2 regions of the Mesorhizobium sp. WSM4815 genome follow, and region 2 is predicted to be linked to the other one. Evidence: riboswitches for the same ligand, from Rfam matches in the RefSeq annotation. Region 2 holds a riboswitch; the other holds the start of a gene.

Region 1 (4,198 bases), on a different contig from region 2:
CTCGCGCTCTTCTTCTTCCAGAACGGTGTCGCGCCATTCCTCGAAATGGCCAAAGCCCTTGTCCAGCCTGCGGGTCTGGCCCCGATCGAGCCAGACCGTGGCGCGCGACACGCGCTCGAGGAAGCGGCGGTCGTGCGAGATGACGATCAGCGCCGAAGAGGTGCGGGCAAGCTCCTCCTCCAGCCATTCGATGACCGACAGGTCGAGATGGTTGGTCGGCTCATCGAGGAGGAGAATGTCGGGCTCCGGCGCCATGACGCGGGCCAGGGCAGCACGGCGGGCTTCGCCGCCGGAGAGATCGTTCGGCCGTTCCTCGCCGGACAGGCCGAGATGCTCCATCAGATAGGTGGCGCGGTAGGGATCGTCGGCGGGTCCGAGCCCCGCCTCGACATAGGCGCGGACGCTGGCGAAACCATCCATGTCGGGCATTTGCGGCAGGTAGCGCACTGTTGCCGAAGGCTGGCGGAACACCTCGCCATCCTGCGGCTCGATCAATCCCGCAGCGATCTTCAGCAACGTCGACTTGCCCGAGCCGTTGCGGCCGACCAGAGCGATCTTGTCGCCCGCCGACGCCGTCAGTTCCGTCCCGTCGAGCAGCGGCGTGCCACCGAAGGTCAGTTTTATCCCGTCGAGATTGAGAAGCGGCGGCGCCATGTCAGCTTTCAGGTAGGGGGAATGGATGGGCGAGCAACAGCGCGCGGCCGCTGCCCAGCGCGACTTCGAGCCGGCCCTTGACCTCGTTGGAAATGGTCAGCGACGAGCCGAACGCCACCTCGACATGGTTCAGCGGCCATTTGGCGCCGGTCACGGTCAGACCGGCAAGGTCGGAGAAGCCGAGAATCGAAAACAGCGTGCCGTCGGCGTAGTCGAAGCCGGCCTTTCCGGGAAGCAAGGGCACGCCTTCCTGTGCGCCACTGGTCAAAAGCACCTCTGTCCCTGCCTCGGCCAGCCGGACGCCGAGCGCCAGGTGCAGGAAGGCGTGGTCGGTGCGCTTGCCGCCGAACGCGCCGGCGAGCACGAGGCTGGTCGCGCCGCGTTCGAGCGCGGCGGCGATAGCCAGTTCGCCGTCGGTCTTGTCCTTTTCTGCCGGAAACACCTGGCGCGGCACGGCGGCGAGCTCGTCCGGCAAATCCGCCGGCACCGAATCGAAGTCGCCGACCCAGAGTTCCGGCGTCAGGCGCAGAGTCCGGGCATGGCTGATGCCGGCGTCGGCGGCGATGACACGCGTGCCTTCGACCTGGCGGTCGAGCAGCGGCGTGCGGATAAGGTCGCCGCCAAGCAGGATGGTGAATTTGCTCATATGCGTGGCCCTTACCAGCCCTGCTTGCGAAACGGAAGGCCGCGGTCTGGATGCCCGGCAACTTCCGCTTGCGCCGCAGATGGGCCGGGCCTATGTGTCGAAGCGCTCTAACGGGGTGCTGGACGCGATCTTCGCGGACCGGCTGAGAGGCAACCTGCCAACCCGCTGAACCTGATCCGGTTTGTACCGGCGGAGGGATTAGACGTTTCGGACAACCCGACGCCTCAATTCCCTTCAACGCCAACGAAGGAGGCGCCGATGCGCACGTTTTTATACACACTTGTTTCGGCAGTGCTGCTCGCGGCGACCGTTCTCGCCGGCACCGGGCCGGCATCCGCGCAGGAAAAACTCACCGTCTATACCTATGAGAGCTTCACCGCCGAATGGGGTCCAGGCCCGGCGGTCAAGAAGGCGTTCGAGGCCGAATGCGGCTGTATTCTCGAATTCGTCGCGGTCGCCGACGGCGTCGCCCTGCTCAACCGCGTCAGGCTGGAAGGGGCCGCGACCAAGGCCGACATCGTGCTCGGCCTCGACACCAATCTGACGGCGGAAGCCAAGGCCACCGGCCTGTTTTCGCCGCATGGTGCCGTCATCGACGTCAAGGTGCCGGGCGGCTGGAGCGACGATATTTTCGTGCCGTTCGACTATGGTTATTTCGCCGTCGTCTACGACACCGAAAAGCTGAAGACGCCGCCGAAGAGCCTGAAGGAATTGGTCGAGGGCAATGCCGATGAAAAGATCGTCATTCAGGATCCGCGCACCTCGACGCCCGGTCTCGGCCTACTGTTGTGGGTGAAGTCGGTTTATGGCGACAAGGCGCCCGAAGCCTGGGCCAAGCTTAAGGCAAAGGTGCTCACCGTGACTCCGGGCTGGAGCGAGGCCTACGGCCTGTTCACCAAGGGCGAGGCGCCGATGGTGCTGTCCTATACCACGTCGCCGGCCTATCATATGGTCGCCGAAAACACCCAACGCTATCAGGCAGCGCCCTTCGACGAGGGCGCGTATCTGCAGATCGAGGTTGCCGGCATCACCAAATCAGGTGCGAAGAACCCGTTTGCGAAACAGTTCCTGACTTTCATGACCGGGCCGAAATTCCAGGATGTCATTCCCGAGACCAACTGGATGTTCCCTGCCGGCAAGACCGAGAAGCCGCTCAATCCGGCTTTCGACAAGCTCGTCAAGCCGACCAAGACGTTGCTTTTCAGCCCCGAAGAGGTCGCCGCCAACCGCAAGGCCTGGGTCGACGAATGGCTGTCGGTGATGAGCAAGTAGGACTTAGATTTCTGCATGGTGTTCGCTCCACGCCACCCCCCTCTGGCCTGCCGGCCATCTCCCCCTCCAGGGGGGAGATCGGATGTCACTTCCGCTTTCGCCAATCGCAACAGTCGAAGGATTGAGGCGAGGGTGAAGCTTCCAATCTCCCCCCTTGTGGGGGAGATGGCCGGCAGGCCAGAAGGGGGTGGGCGGGAACTCGACCTCAGCCACATCCCATCTTTCAGCGCCCGCCGTTAAGTTGGGCAGCGCGGAATGCACACTGGCCATCGTAGAGATCCCCGCATCACCGCCGGCACCATCGCGCTTGCCGCTGTTGCGCTGCTGATCGGCGGCGCGTTCGCCGGGCTCATCGTCGAAGGCGCACGCGATCCGTCCGGCGCCGCGTCGGCCTTCGATTCCTACCTCTTCCGCGTCGCCCGATTCACACTGTGGCAGGCATTGCTGTCGACGCTGCTCTCCGTCGTGCCGGCGCTGTTCGTGGCGCGGGCGCTGTCGCGGCATCCGCGCTTCTTCGGTCGCGGCCTGATCCTGCAGCTCTTCGCCGTGCCGCTCGCGCTGCCGGCCATCGTCGCAGCACTCGGGATTTTGGCACTCTATGGCCGTGCCGGCTATTTCGCCGGCGTGCTCAGCGCGATCGGCGGTCAGGGCTGGCCGGGCATATACGGCCTGTCCGGCATCCTCGTCGCCCATGTCTTCTTCAATCTGCCGCTGGCCACGCGGCTGTTCCTCGAAGCGCTTGCGACAGTGCCCGCCGACCAGTGGCGGCTGGCGAGCCAGCTCGGCATGGGCGCCAGGCCCGCCTTCCGGCTGATCGAATGGCCAACGCTGCGCGCGGCGCTGCCGGGCGTCGCCGGGCTTGTCTTCATGCTCTGCATCACATCCTTTACCATCGTACTCACGCTGGGCGGCGGGCCGCGTGCGACAACGCTGGAGGTCGCCATCTACCAGGCGCTGCGTTTCGATTTCGATCCTGCCCGCGCGGTGACGCTGACAGTGCTGCAGATCGCGCTGACCTTCGTCGTCGTGCTGGCATTGATGCGGCTCGGCGCCAATACCGTCGGCGACGCCAACCTGCCGGTGGCTTCGCGCCGCTATCTTTCGGCCGGCGCCGCCGAGACCGTGCTGAACACAGCATTGATCATCCTGGCTTTGCTGTTCGTCGCCGGGCCGATGGCGGCCACGGTCACCTCAGGCCTTGGCGCCGATCTCGGCCGGCTGGCGGGCGAGAGCGCGGTGCGGCAAGCGGCGCTGACCAGCGCCGTGCTCGCCTTGCTGGCGGCGCTGCTTGCAGTGGCGCTGTCGCTGTCGCTGGTCATGGCACGCCGGGCGCTGGCCTTGAGGCGTCACGTCGGCGCCAGGACGCCGCTCGAATACGCCACGGATACCGGCGCCGGCTTCGTCCTCGTCGTGCCGCCCGTCGTCATCGGCGCCGGCTGGTTCCTGCTGCTGCGGACCGTCAGCGACGTCTTTGCCATCGCCCCTGTCATGGTCGTCGCCGTCAATGCGGTGATGGCGATGCCGTTTGCCATCCGCGCCATTCGCCCCGGCTATGATGCGGCGAGCGAACGCCACGAACGGCTCTGTTTGCTGCTTGGCATTTCGGGCTGGAACCGTTTCCGGCTG
Region 2 (4,198 bases):
CCATGATGCGTTGCCGCCAAGGCCATGCCGGGTCTCGGCAATGGTTACCGCAGCACCGCGGGCGGCGAGTTCGAAGGCGGCGGTGAGGCCGGCGACGCCGGCCCCTTTGACCAGCAGCCTCATGACGGCTCCGGCATCTTCGGCATGGGCGGTTCGCCGTCCACTGGCATGTAAAGATTGCCGCCCTCGCGGTACTTCGCGGCCATCGCCGCCATGCCCTCTTTCTGTGCCTCGGCCCGAATGTCGTGGGAGATGCGCATCGAGCAGAATTTCGGCCCGCACATCGAGCAGAAATGCGCCAGCTTGTGCGCCTCCCTCGGCAACGTCTCGTCGTGGAAGGAGCGCGCGGTTTCGGGGTCGAGCGACAGGTTGAACTGGTCTTCCCAGCGAAACTCGAAGCGTGCGCGGGAAAGGGCGTCATCCCTGACCTTCGCCGTCGGATGTCCCTTGGCGAGGTCGGCGGCGTGCGCGGCTATCTTGTAGGTGATGACGCCCGTCTTGACGTCGTTGCGGTCCGGGAGACCGAGATGCTCCTTGGGCGTGACATAGCAGAGCATCGCCGTGCCGTACCAGCCGATCATCGCCGCGCCGATGCCTGAGGTGATGTGGTCGTAGCCGGGTGCGATGTCGGTGGTCAGCGGCCCAAGCGTGTAGAAGGGCGCCTCGCCGCAGACTTCGAGCTGCCTGTCCATGTTCTCCTTGATCTTGTGCATCGGAACATGGCCCGGCCCCTCGATCATGACCTGGCAATCCTTGGCCCAGGCGACCTTTGTCAACTCGCCGAGCGTTTCCAGTTCGGCGAACTGCGCCGCGTCGTTGGCGTCGGCGATCGAGCCGGGACGAAGGCCATCGCCGAGCGAGAACGACACGTCGTAAGCGCGGCAGATGTCGCAGATTTCCTCGAAATGCTCGTAGAGGAAGCTTTCGCGGTGATGATGCAGGCACCACTTGGCCATGATGGAGCCGCCGCGCGACACGATGCCGGTGACCCGGTCGACCGACAGCGGGATGTAGTGCAGCCGCACACCGGCATGGATGGTGAAATAGTCGACGCCCTGTTCGGCCTGTTCGATCAGCGTATCGCGGTAGATTTCCCAGGTCAGGTCCTCGGCGATCCCTCCGACCTTCTCAAGCGCCTGGTAGAGCGGCACGGTTCCGATCGGCACAGGCGAATTGCGGACGATCCATTCGCGGATGTTGTGGATGTTGCGACCGGTCGACAGGTCCATGACGGTGTCGGCTCCCCAGCGGATCGCCCAGACCATTTTTTCGACCTCTTCGGCCATCGACGAGGTGACGGCTGAATTGCCGATATTGGCATTGATCTTGACCAGGAAATTGCGGCCGATGATCATCGGCTCGCTCTCCGGGTGGTTGATGTTGGAGGGAATGATAGCCCGTCCGCGCGCTATCTCGTCGCGCACGAATTCCGGCGTGACGAAGTCCGGGATCGCCGCGCCGAAAGAGTTGCCGTCGCGCTGCATCCCGCCGCGTAAGCTCTCGCGGCCGAGATTCTCGCGAATGGCGACGAACTCCATTTCGGGGGTGATGATCCCGGCGCGCGCATAGGCAAGCTGCGTCACCGCTTTGCCCGTTTTTGCCTTTAGCGGCCGGTGGCGCACGGGAAATTCCGGCGTCAGGCGCTCACCTGACGCGAAGCCGTTGTCCTCCGGCCTGACACTGCGGCCATCGTGGAATTCGACGTCGCCGCGCGCCGTAACCCATTCATGGCGAAACCTGGCGAGGCCCTTTTCGATGCTGGTTTCGACAGTCGGGTCTGTATAGGGGCCGGACGGATCGTAAACGGTGACAGGCGGTTCGCCTGCCGTAGGGTGGACGGCGATTTCCCGCATCGGCACTTTGATGTGCGGATAGAGGACGCCGGACTTGTGGATTTTCCGTGAGGCAGGCAGCGGTCCCGTTGAGACCGCTGGGGTTAGGGCATTCATATTGAGGCTCCTTTGCTCATGCATTGGAGACCCAGTTCTGTGCCGGAAGGATGAAAAGACGCTCTGGTTGGCCTGCTTACAGGTTTTCGGGCATGGACTCCCGCAAAGCGCTTGCACCGTCCCTACGCCAGTATGAACTGGATCAGGTTCAACGGGTCACTGCGCCGCGAAAGCCAGCAGTATCTCAGCCCCTTGCCGGGACCCCCCTGGTGAATGGGTCAAATTGAGCGGGCGATCGCCATTTTGTCAAGCGCATTCGGTCCATCAATCGGCAACGCTAGCTGGGCGCGCACGGACAATCGAGGCCGATATCCAGGGAACTATTGAGCCTGCGTAAGCCATTTGGGCCTGGGCACAGCCTGCAGCAGGCTTTGCGTATAGTCGTGGCGAGGCGCCCCGAACAGCGCCGCGGTTTGGCCTTCCTCGACAATCCGTCCGTCTTTCATGACCATGATCCGGTCGGCAAAATGACGCACGATCGGCAGGTCGTGGGTGATGAAAATATAGGAGAGGCCGAGCCTCGTCCTGAGGTCGGCCAAAAGGTCGATCACCTGCGCCTGGATAGAGACGTCGAGCGCCGAAACCGCCTCGTCGCAGACGATCAGTTCCGGCTCGCTGGCAAGTGCGCGCGCAATGGCGATGCGCTGTCGCTGGCCGCCGGAAAACTGGTGCGGGTAGCGCTCGGCGTGCTCCGGCAACAGCCCCACCAATTCCAGGAGCTCTGCCACGCGAGCCTTCCACCTCTCCTTCGGCAGGATATCGCGGTGGATCACCCAGGGTTCGGAAATGATGGCGTAAACGCGCATGCGCGGATTCATCGATCCGTATGGGTCCTGGAAGATCATCTGGACCTTGCGCCGAAACGCCATAAGGCGCGTCCCATTCATGTCGAAGATGTTCTCACCGGCAAAGACCGCGCTACCGGCGTTTGGCGCGTTCAGCCCCAGCAGCATGCGCGCGACGCTCGATTTGCCGGAGCCAGACTCGCCGACGATGCCGAGCGTTTCTCCTCTCCTGACCTCGAAGCTTATGTCGTCCACCGCCTTGAACGTCCGCTTGCTGCTAAAAGCTCCGGAAGCAAGCTCATAGTGCTTGGTGAGATGTTCCACCTTGAGCAGCGTCTCGCCGGCGATCGCCGTCGAACGCCTGTTCGGCGCCTCCGCTGCGTTGCCGTGGGGCAGGGCGGCGATGAGGCGGCGGGTATAGGCGTGCTGCGGATTGCTGAAGACCTCCCTGGCGATGCCCGTCTCGACGACCATGCCGCCGTTCATGACAATAATCCGGTCCGCCATGGACGCGGCGACTTCGAGGTCGTGGGTGATCATGATCAACGCCATGCCGGTTTCGCGCTGGAGATCGCGCAGCAGATCGAGGATCTGCGCTTGCACGCTGACGTCCAGGGCAGTCGTCGGCTCATCGGCGATCAGGATGTCCGGTTTCAACGCGATCGCCATGGCAATCATCACGCGCTGGCGTTGTCCGCCCGAGAACTGATGCGGATAGAAGTCGACGCGGTTTTGCGGCTCTGGAATGCCGACCCGCCGAAGCAGTTCTATCGTCTTGGCGCGTGCGCCCTTGCCGGCTGCCGCACCGTGGCTCTCAAAGACCTCCTCGATCTGGCGCCCCACCGTGTAGACCGGGTTCAAATAGGCGAGCGGATCCTGAAAGATCATCGCAATCCTGCGGCCGTTGATGCTTCGGCGCGCCTCGGCGCCGAGGCCTGACAGTTCGACGCCGTCGAAGAAGCAGGAGCCGGCCACGATATCGCCTGGCGGGCAGTCGACGAGATCCATCACCGTGCTGGTGCTGACGCTCTTTCCCGAACCGCTTTCGCCGAGGATCACCAGCGTCTCGCCACGGCTGACGTGGAAAGAGACATCGCCGACGGCGCGTACCGGCTGATCATCCGAAAGAAAATCGACGGTCAGGCCCTCGACCTTGAGAATGGTCGCGTTGCTCATCGGGCAGCTTTTCGCAATGTCTGAAGGCGCCAGCGTTGCTGCGGATCGGCAACGGTGCGCGCCCAGTTCGAGAGGATGTTGAGCGACAGCGTCGTCAGCATGATTGCAAGGCCCGGCCAGAATGCGATCCACCAGGCGGTGGCGAGATAGCCGCGGCCGTTTGCCACCATCGCGCCCCAGGTGAAGTCGGGTGGCTGAATGCCGAGGCCAAGGAAACTCAACGCCGATTCCGACAAAATGACGGTCGCGAAGTCAATGGCTGAAATCGTCACCAATGTCGGCAGGACC

What was found. A riboswitch is a leader RNA that binds a small molecule or an ion and turns the genes downstream of it on or off. The one in region 2 is predicted to bind thiamine pyrophosphate.
Region 1: linked by a shared signal. The riboswitch ahead of thiB (thiamine ABC transporter substrate binding subunit) and the one ahead of thiC (phosphomethylpyrimidine synthase ThiC) in region 2 are both predicted to bind thiamine pyrophosphate.

What each region holds. Positions count from the first base shown of each region.
Region 1 is NZ_JBVVQS010000099.1:265,265-269,462, reverse strand. Features, by position in the region: gene AC0L2B_RS24540 (ABC-F family ATP-binding cassette domain-containing protein) at 1-654, opposite strand, end outside; gene AC0L2B_RS24535 (thiamine diphosphokinase) at 656-1,300, opposite strand; TPP riboswitch at 1,402-1,515, shown strand; gene thiB (thiamine ABC transporter substrate binding subunit) at 1,559-2,572, shown strand; gene thiP (thiamine/thiamine pyrophosphate ABC transporter permease) at 2,828-4,198, shown strand, end outside.
Region 2 is NZ_JBVVQS010000083.1:99,149-103,346, reverse strand. Features, by position in the region: gene thiO (glycine oxidase ThiO) at 1-123, opposite strand, end outside; gene thiC (phosphomethylpyrimidine synthase ThiC) at 120-1,949, opposite strand; TPP riboswitch at 2,051-2,167, opposite strand; gene AC0L2B_RS08220 (ABC transporter ATP-binding protein) at 2,270-3,910, opposite strand; gene AC0L2B_RS08215 (ABC transporter permease) at 3,907-4,198, opposite strand, start outside.